DNA from 3 places in the Bradyrhizobium sp. Kon10 genome. Region 2 is predicted to be linked to each of the others. Evidence: predicted binding sites of a transcription regulator. Region 2 holds the regulator's gene; each other region holds the start of a gene.

Region 1 (3,275 bases), on a different contig from region 2:
ACCTGCTTTCACCGGCACGCCGCGCAGGAAGTCGACGGCCTGCATCCGCGCCTTGCCTTCGCGCTGCAGCTCGAGAATGCGGATCGCGCCCTCGCCGCACGCGACGCTGAGCTGGTCGTCGAGCACATCGCCCGGGGCACCTGCGCCTTTGGCGAACTCGCAGCGCAGGATTTTTACGCGCACGTTTTCGCTGACGTCTGCGAGCTCACTCCAGGCGCCGGGAAAAGGCGACAATCCGTGGATGTGACGCAGCACGTCGCGCGCGGGTTTGGTCCAGTCGATCCGGGCCTCGGCCTTGTCGATCTTGGCGGCGTAGGTGACGCCGTCCTCGCTCTGCTTCCTGAGCTGAAGGGCACCGCGGTCGAGCGCCGCCATGGCGCGCACCATCAGATCGGCGCCGAGCCGGGACAGGCGATCGTGCAGATCGGCTGCGGTCATGGCGTCCGTGATCGCAATGCGCTCGGCCATGGCGACGTCGCCGGTATCAAGCCCGACATCCATCTTCATCACCATCACGCCGCTCTCGGCGTCGCCGGCCATGATGGCGCGGTTGATCGGCGCGGCGCCGCGCCAGCGCGGCAGCAGCGAGGCGTGCAGATTGTAGCAGCCGAGCTTCGGCGCATCGAGAATGGCCTGCGGCAGGATCATGCCGTAGGCGACGACGACCGCAGCATCAGCGTCGAACGCGCGGAATTCGTCCAGCGCCTCCGGTGTCTTCAGCGTCTTCGGCGTCAGCACGGGAATGCCGAGCTTTCGCGCGGCTTCTTCCACCGGGGTCGGCTGCAATTGCAGGCCGCGCCGCCCGCCCGGCTTCGGCGCGCGGGTGTAGACGGCGACGATCTCGTGGCCATGCGCGACGAGCTCGAACAGCGTCGGCACGGAGAAGTCGGGCGTGCCCATGAAGATCAGGCGAAGGGGCATGTGAAAAACCTGCGAGAAACGCGATCCACTGACGATCATTCCGGGCGGCTCGAACAGCCGAACTACGGCGCGCAATTGCGCGCCTGAGAACCTCGAGATTCCGGGTTCGATGCTGCGCATCGCCCCGGAATGACAGATACCCTACTCCCCGCGCTTGGCGGCTTTCTCGAACTTCTTGATCACGCGGTCGCGCTTGAGTTTGGACAGATAGTCGACGAACAGCACGCCGTTGAGATGATCGATCTCGTGCTGGATGCAGGTGGCGTAGATGCCTTCGGCGTCTTCCTCGTGCACCTTGCCGTCGAGATCGGTGAAGCGCACGCGCACCTTGGCGGGGCGTTCGACCTCCTCGTAATATTCGGGGATCGAGAGGCAGCCTTCCTCATAGACCGACAGCTCCTCGGACGAGGACAGAATTTCCGGATTGATGAAGACGCGCGGCTCCGGATTGGTCTCGCCGTTCTCGTCGCGCTTGGCGAGATCCATGGTGATGAGGCGCAGCGGCTGCGCGACCTGGATCGCCGCGAGCCCGATGCCGGGCGCGTCGTACATGGTCTCGAACATGTCGTCGGCAAGCTTGCGGATCTCCGGCGTGACCTTCTCGATCGGCTTGGAGACCAGACGCAGCTGCCTGTCGGGCAGGATGATGATTTCTCTGAGGGCCATGGCCGCGATTTAAGCTGCGCGCCCGATGCGGTCAATGCAGCGAGGAACTCCGTTAACGGTCCGCTAACCATAAAACTTGAGGCTTTGCTAACCGTAAAAATTAAGGGGCCATTAACCAGAAATGTTCGCTATTCGTTCGCGAAACCCGCCGAATCGGCTAAAAGGCGGCCATGAACGAAATCATCTTCATGCTCGGCGACTGGCCGGTGCGCACCATCGACGCGCTGATCGGCTTTTGCGCCCTCGTCCTCATCCTGCTGGCAGTGATCGCCGTCGCGATCGCGCGGTCCTCGCGGCGCGGCGCGGAACTCGCGATGGCCAATGCCATCCGCGCCGACGAGCTCGAGGAGCGCGTCAGCCAGATGCTGCACGCCCAGAGCGAGGCTTCGGGCCGGGTGGATGCCATGACCCAGGCCCTCGCCGGCCGCCAGGCCGACATGGCGCGCGCGGTGAACGAGCGGCTGGATTCGGTGACCCACCGCGTCGGCCAGTCGATGGAGAACACCACTCGCAACACCATGGACAGCCTGCGCGCACTGCACGAGCGTCTCGGCATCATCGACAGCGCGCACAAGAACCTCACCGACCTCACCACCCAGGTCACGACCTTGCGCGACGTGCTCGCCAACAAGCAGTCGCGCGGCGCGTTCGGCCAGGCGCGCATGGAGGCGATCGTCCAGGACGGCTTGCCGAAGGGCGCCTACGAGTTCCAGTTTACGCTCTCGACCGGAAAGCGGCCGGACTGCGTGGTGTTCTTGCCCGACCAGCGCCCGCTCTGCATCGACGCGAAATTTCCGCTGGAGGCGATGACCGCGCTGCACGACGCCCGCACCGACGAGGAGCGCCGGATCGCCACGCAGCGGCTGCGCGCCGACGTGATGAAGCATGTCAGCGACATCGCCGAGAAATATCTGGTCGCCGGGGAGACCCAGGAAATGGCGCTGATGTTCGTGCCGTCGGAATCGGTCTACGCCGAGATCCATGACGGTTTCGACGACGTGATCCAGAAAGCCTATCGCGCCCGCGTGGTGCTGGTGTCGCCCTCGCTGCTGATGCTCGCGATCCAGGTGATGCAGCAGATCATGAAGGACGCGCGCATGCGCGACGCCGCCGACCAGATCCGCACCGAAGTGATCAAGCTTGGCGACGACCTCGGCCGCCTCAGGGACCGCGTGCTGAAACTGCAGAAGCATTTTGCCGACGCCAACGAGGACGTCCGGCAGGTGCTGATCTCCGCCGACAAGATCGAGAAGCGAGCGGGGCGGATCGAGGAGCTCGATTTCAGCAAGACCGACGCCCCCGAAGGCCCGCATTTGGTGGCCACCGGCGCCGCCGAGCTGTTCCCACGGAAGCTGCAAGCGGGGGAGTGAGGCCCGGTACACTGTCATGCCCCGCGAAGGCGGGGCATCCAGTACGCCGCGGCGGTGGTGATTGAGCCGAGATGCCGGTGATTACTGGATCGTCCGCCTTCGCGGACGATGACAGCGAGAGGAATGCGGCATGGGGGCACGCTGCTACTACGTTTACATCCTCGCCAGCAAGATCGACGGAACGTTGTATATCGGCGTGACGAATGATCTGATCCGCCGGGTGGCCGAGCATAAATCGAAGCTGATCGAGAGCTTCACGGAGAAGTACGATGTCGCTCGACTGGTCTATTTCGAGCAGCTCGATGACCCCGAGAACGC
Region 2 (3,275 bases):
CTCACCGAGCGTGACCTGGCGCTCGCGGCCGCGATGAACCATCCGCGCCTGCCCGTCCGCCGCCGGCCGAGAGTTGCGATCCTCGCAACCGGCGATGAGCTGGTGATGCCCGGCGTCACCCCCGGCGCGGGTCAGATCGTTTATTCCAACGGCTATGCCCTGCACGCGCTCGCGCGCAGCGAAGGCGCCGAGACCATCGACCTCGGCATCGCCGCCGACACGGTTGAGGCGACCACGGCCGGCATCCGCCGCGCCCGCGACAGCGGGGCGGATGTCCTGATCACCACCGGCGGCGCCTCGGTTGGCGACCACGACCTGGTCAAGCCGGCGCTCGAGGCCGAAGGCATCTCGATGGCGTTCTGGAAGATCGCGATTCGCCCGGGCAAGCCGATGATGCACGGTCAGCTCGGCGCGATGCGCGTGATCGGCCTGCCCGGCAATCCCGTGTCGTCCTACGTCTGTGCGTTCCTGTTCATGGTGCCGCTGATTCGCGCGCTCTCGGGCCGCGAAGTGATTCACCACCGTCGCGAACGCGCCGTGCTCGGCCGCGATGTCGGTGCCAACGACCAGCGCGAGGACTATCTTCGCGCGCGCCTTGAATTGCGCGACGACGGCACCCTCATCGCTCATCCCGTGAGTCATCAGGATTCCTCGCTGCTCGCGAATCTGGCTGCCGCACAGGCACTTCTCGTACGTGCGCCGTTTGCGCCGAAGGCCGAGGCAGGCACGCCCTGCGAGGTGCTGCGATTGCCGGTCTGAACGCGTCGCTCGCTCGCGTTCCGCGAAGTTTGTCGCGTTCACGCTAAATTAAGCAGTTGCGGAACACATATCGAACATATAGTGTCCGTTCATGATTTGTTTCGAGCATGTAGCGGCTCATCGCTGAACTCAGCGTCTCGGAATCGAACGACATCAACCGGGGGAATTTGGTCGAGATGTTAACGCGCAAACAATACGAGCTTCTGCGGTTCATCAGCGAGCGGCTGAAGGAAAGCGGCGTGCCGCCCTCCTTCGACGAGATGAAGGACGCGCTCGATCTGCGCTCGAAATCGGGCATCCATCGCCTGATCACCGCGCTCGAGGAGCGCGGCTTCATCCGGCGCCTGCCCAACCGCGCCCGCGCCATCGAGGTGATCAAGCTGCCGGAGCTTCAGGCCGCGGCCGGCAGCCGCCGCGGGTTCACGCCCAGCGTCATCGAGGGCAATCTCGGCAAGGTCCGCGCGAGCTCCAGCGGGTCGGCGGATGACGGCGAGCGCCCCGTCGCGGTGCCCGTGATGGGCCGGATCGCGGCCGGTACGCCGATCGAAGCGTTGCAGACCCGCAGCCACACCATCAGCGTGCCGCCTGACATGCTCGGCTCCGGTGAGCACTACGCGCTCGAAGTGCGCGGCGATTCCATGGTCGATGCCGGTATCCTCGACGGCGACATGGCGCTGATCCAGCGTAACGAGAGCGCCGATACCGGCGACATCGTTGTGGCGCTGATCGACGACGAGGAGGCAACGCTGAAACGTTTCCGGCGCCGCGGCGCCTCGATCGCGCTCGAGCCGGCGAACGCCTCGTATGAGGTTCGCATCCTGCCGCCCAACCGGGTGAAGATTCAGGGCAAGCTGATCGGGCTTTACCGGAAGTATTGAGCCGGCTGCGGACGGTCGGCAGGCCGCCGCGCACGAGCGATTGGAGCGGACGATTGTCCGCTCCGGCTGGATAGTCTTTCTGGTTTTGCACAGATTATCCGGCCACCCCTCCAGCGCTACATCCTCGGCACGCCGCGACGAAGCACACACCGCTTCGCAGGGCTTTGAGAGACCGAGGAGAGAACCATGCGCAGCATTATTCTGAGCACTGTCGCGATGGCGCTGATCGCAGCATCAGCGTCGCAAGCCCTCGCGGCGCAGTCACAGCACCATCTCGGCAAAGCAGCGCGGGCGACGAGCGAGCAATTCCGCAATGCCCGCAACGCGGTCGAGCAGCCGTCGCAACGGGCCTGGCAATATTCCGGCTGGTCGGCGCCCGCTGGCCGCTAATGGCGAAACTGCCCGAATGCACGGGAGCAGGCTTTGTTCCTCGCGCAATTGAAAAAGATATTGTGATTGCAGCGCGCGAACCAAGCCGCAGATTTGCCCACAACCAAGCAGACGCTTGCAGGCTTCTACTCTGATAGAGGCCTGCGCCTCAGAAGAGGCGCGGGTCGCTATCCTGATTGAGGAGCACCCCGATGTGTGACTACAGCCTGCACGCCGTCGCGACGCGTCCCGCAGAAGTCGGCGAGACAATCGTCACGACAACTTTCCGCGGCACCTCGACGCGCGGCTTCGCCTCCGAAGCCGATATGTCGGTCGCGGTCTGTCTGCTGCCGGGAACGGAGCTCGCCTTCGCCGACAGCGTCCGCTACGACAATCGCTGGATCTGGACGCGCACCATCAACTCCCGCGTCGGCAAGTTCGGCAAGGTCGATCCGCACATTCCCGATCGCCATCACGACGCCATCGAATTTCCGGACGGCAAATACGTGCTGGTGACGCAGCTCGTCGAAGGCCAGCGCGCCACCGTGCTGCAATTGCCGGTGACCCAGCCGCTCGGCGAGCGGGAGCAAAAGCCAGAGATAGCCGACAGGCAGCCAACGATCACCCGCCTGCCGATCGGCTGACGCCGCCGACCCCAACGAGGGGTCGAGGCCCGGATTGAAATGCCCATCGCCGGCCGAGGCCGGCGAACTGGAGCGGTTTGCATCTCGCAAAGCCGATCGAATGGGATCCGCCCGCCGCACGTCGGACGGCCAGCCATTCCGGCCCGACGATCGGCTGAGAGGTCAAATCCAGCCCTCGGCTTTCAGTCCTCGGCTTGGAGATCGGCCTCGGACGGCGTTGCGTCATTGCTCCGGGGAGACGCTGTCTTCGTCTTCGGCGCGAGGCTGCCATCATAATCCGCCGCGCCTGCGGCAGCCGGCGACCAGGGACGGTCTGCGCCCCTTGCCTTCACCGCCTGAACGGCAAAACCATCACCACGCCGCATCAGCGCGAGCGCGCCCTGGCTTGCGAGACGCTGACGATCGACCACCATCGCCGTGCAATCCGGCGGCGCCGGCCGGGCGGTCACCACCAGCGCGGCACGATTGCAATCATCGGCCAGCGCGCCGATGCGCAACGCAACTGCGACCAGGCGCCCGTCGGCGAGCGGCGTGACGCAGCCCAAATCGTCGCACGAGACGCCATCGGCCAGCGACGCACTGCCGGCATCACGCGGATCGGCGTCGGCCGCCAGCCATTCCTTGA
Region 3 (3,275 bases), on a different contig from region 2:
GCGCACGAAATTTCTCGTTGGTCTGTCCGCACTGCCGGCGGCCCGCCTCCTCCCTTGCGTTCAAGCGTGGGCGCTTCATGCTCGGTGACGAAAATCTCGTGTGCGAGCGGTGCGGCGAGACCGGCCTTGTCACCTTGTGGCGTTTCGAGGGATTGTCGGGCCAATCCGGTTGCACTGATGCGCGCCAAGGCGGGACGCTGGCGAATTCCCCGCACGGATTGCACGCAGGCGAAGCGCGGGACGAAGAAGCGTTCGAACTCGCCACGACACATGCCACGAAAAGAGCCCCGCCTGGGCAGAGCCAAGCGGGGCGACAGGTTATTGGAGGCTGAGGTGCTGGGCTGCAACACCATAGCCAAGCGACCCTAGTCCGCTCAGCTTACGGCAGCCTGACAAGCGGGACGAATGGGATCCGAAACTGCCGGCGCATAGGCTGCCGCTGAGAGAGGCCCTCGCATCCCAATTCAGACATCCGATCGCACAACTTAGGACACAACCGTTGGCGACACTTTGAACGCACGGCAAAGCCATGGGGGAAACGTGGCGGGCCGATAGCGGGGTGCATCATGGACAGGGTAGAGCGGTCATTCGCCGCCGCGACGGCGGCTGGATTTGTGGTGTTGATCATCGGCATCGTGCTGCTGGCGCTGATGTAGGGCGCGGGCGGGGGAGGCCGCTGATGAAAATCGCGAAAACAACCCCATGCAAAGTAGAATCGGGGTTGGCTCGGTCATCGTTCAGGCCGCAATTGAGGTGGTATTCTACCTTCATTGCAATCGATTCGCCCGTGGTGGCTTTTTTCGCGATTGATTGAGCTTGGGGATGAAAGAGGCCGCCCACTGAGGCGGCCTTACTTCGGGATGCCGAATTCCTTAGCGGCTACCTTGGCAATTTCATTGGGATCGTGAGTGCCAAGTGCGTCAATCTCGATGATCTTGCGGGCGACGATCTCGCAGAGCGGGTCGTCGCGATCCACCAGGCTCAGGCTGCGCAACGTGAATGCAAATGCCCGATTCAGCCGTTCGAGTTGTTCCGGCTCGATCTTGCCTTCCCTGAAAAGCCGATTGATCGGCATGGCCCCTGCACCTTGCACGCGGCACTGCGTACTTGGGGAACCTATCCTGAAATGAGGCCACTGCAAAATTCAAATTAGGTCACTAGGGGTTAAAACAGGCCAGCGCCTGAAGCCGCTTGATGACGTGAAGCGACCTAAGGACGACACGAAAGAGGCCGCCAACTGAGGCGGCCTCTTTCAGCGCCTATTTATCTGCTAATCGCATCTTATGCTTGATCCATTGGTGGCGCACACGTGCCCCCACGAATAGCCTATTCCTGACCCGGTATCGTAGTACTTGAAATCAAACCCAGGAATATGGATCTGGAGGAGAAGATTCGGTTCCCCGCCCGAAACCATTTCCAGTTCGTCGCACGAAAGCAGATTGATTTCGCGTTCCATGTCTCCGTCTCCTGTTGTTCAACGAAGCGACCATCCGCCTCGTTAGGTTGAGGAGACTAGATGCCCCACCGCGCAACGTGCCGTGAGGCAGATCACGGAATTAAAAACCGGCCACTGCGGTTTTCAAAACAGGCCACGGCTGTCGGAAACAGGCCAGCACCAAAATCCGGAAAAGAACATATTGCGAACTGAGAACAAATAGGGTACATTGCTTTTATCGACGAGCTGCCTCGCCAATCGTTTGTCCCTCAGCCGAATCCTCGCCATAAGGAGCACGACCTGATGTCCACCACTGCCCTGCGTATCGTCGAAGGATCTTCCATGGACAAGAGTAAAGCTCTCGCCGCCGCGCTCTCCCAGATCGAGCGCCAGTTCGGCAAGGGCTCGGTGATGAAGCTCGGCAAGAACGACCGTTCGATGGATGTCGAGTCGATTTCCTCGGGCTCGCTGGGGCTCGATATTGCGCTTGGGATCGGCGGACTGCCGAAGGGGCGTGTCGTCGAGATTTATGGGCCGGAATCCTCGGGCAAGACCACGCTGGCGCTGCATACGGTGGCGGAAGGGCAGAAGAAGGGTGGCATCTGCGCCTTCATCGATGCCGAGCACGCGCTCGACCCGGTCTACGCGCGCAAGCTGGGCGTCAATATCGACGAGCTTCTGATTTCGCAGCCCGACACCGGCGAGCAGGCGCTGGAAATCTGCGACACGCTGGTTCGCTCCGGCGCGGTCGATGTGCTGGTGATCGATTCGGTCGCGGCCCTGGTGCCGAAGGCCGAGCTCGAGGGCGAGATGGGCGATGCGCTGCCGGGCCTCCAGGCGCGGCTGATGAGCCAGGCGCTGCGCAAGTTGACCGCCTCGATCAACAAGTCCAACACCATGGTGATCTTCATCAACCAGATCCGGATGAAGATCGGCGTGATGTACGGCTCGCCGGAAACCACCACCGGCGGCAATGCGCTGAAATTCTACGCCTCGATCCGTCTCGACATCCGCCGCATCGGCGCGATCAAGGAGCGTGACGAGGTGGTCGGCAACACCACGCGCGTGAAGGTGGTGAAGAACAAGCTGGCGCCGCCGTTCAAGCAGGTCGAATTCGACATCATGTACGGCGAGGGCGTGTCCAAGATGGGCGAGATCCTTGATCTCGGCGTCAAGGCCGGCATCGTCGAGAAGTCCGGTGCGTGGTTCTCCTACGATAGTCAGCGCCTCGGTCAGGGCCGCGAGAACTCGAAAGCGTTCCTCAAGGCCAATCCCGACATCACCGCCAAGATCGAGACCGCGATCCGCCAGAACTCCGGTCTGATCGCCGAGCAGATTCTCGCCGGCAGCCCCGAGCGCGACGCCGATGGCGAGGAGCCGGCGGACGAGTAAAGCCTAAACACGAAGAGTATTTCGCGAGGAGCGGGCGCTGAGGACGTTGAGTTGCCGACGTCGTCAGTGCCCGTTTCGTTTTGGCGGCTGGACCCAAATACATTCTCAGGCTGCATTGTGATGGTGGCCAAGTCTAGGCTTGGCTGATGCTTGCTAGCGCCGGTTCGTAGTCAAGGGAGCAGCCTATGTCGCCGGCGAGGACGATTTCTGCCGCCACAACCTGATCGACCGCTGGTGGGGCGGCACGCACCTGACCAATGGACGGCTCTGGCGCTGGGACCGCGAAGGCCGTTCGCTGGTTGCGCCGTAGATACGCATCAGAACTGTAGGGTTGGCAAAGGCGCGCTCTTCGCGCGCCGTGCCCACCATCTTTCCGCGAGTGTTGCAGCAATGGTGAGCACGCTTCCGCGTTCGCTCTTCGAGCTACGGCGGACAAGCCGCTTTGCCC

Evidence for each region. Region 2 encodes LexA, which represses DNA repair genes until DNA is damaged. Its sites were predicted from a motif close to TGTTCNNNNTGTGTTCNG; they were not measured.
Region 1: AC0L2O_RS31275 (DNA recombination protein RmuC) is a predicted target of LexA. The motif match lies at 1,710-1,727, and genes of this name have one in related genera.
Region 3: recA (recombinase RecA) is a predicted target of LexA. The motif match lies at 1,629-1,646, and genes of this name have one in related genera.

The regions. Positions count from the first base shown of each region.
Region 1 covers NZ_JBVVOZ010000036.1:44,842-48,116, forward strand. The annotation lists gene fmt (methionyl-tRNA formyltransferase) at 1-921, opposite strand, end outside; gene def (peptide deformylase) at 1,063-1,587, opposite strand; gene AC0L2O_RS31275 (DNA recombination protein RmuC) at 1,758-2,957, shown strand; gene AC0L2O_RS31280 (GIY-YIG nuclease family protein) at 3,088-3,275, shown strand, end outside.
Region 2 covers NZ_JBVVOZ010000005.1:118,808-122,082, reverse strand. The annotation lists gene AC0L2O_RS09960 (molybdopterin molybdotransferase MoeA) at 1-759, shown strand, start outside; gene lexA (transcriptional repressor LexA) at 936-1,637, shown strand; gene AC0L2O_RS09950 (hypothetical protein) at 1,824-2,027, shown strand; gene AC0L2O_RS09945 (hypothetical protein) at 2,219-2,650, shown strand; gene AC0L2O_RS09940 (ComEC/Rec2 family competence protein) at 2,833-3,275, opposite strand, start outside.
Region 3 covers NZ_JBVVOZ010000012.1:51,339-54,613, forward strand. The annotation lists gene AC0L2O_RS18295 (hypothetical protein) at 851-1,075, opposite strand; gene AC0L2O_RS18300 (hypothetical protein) at 1,271-1,456, opposite strand; gene recA (recombinase RecA) at 1,739-2,827, shown strand.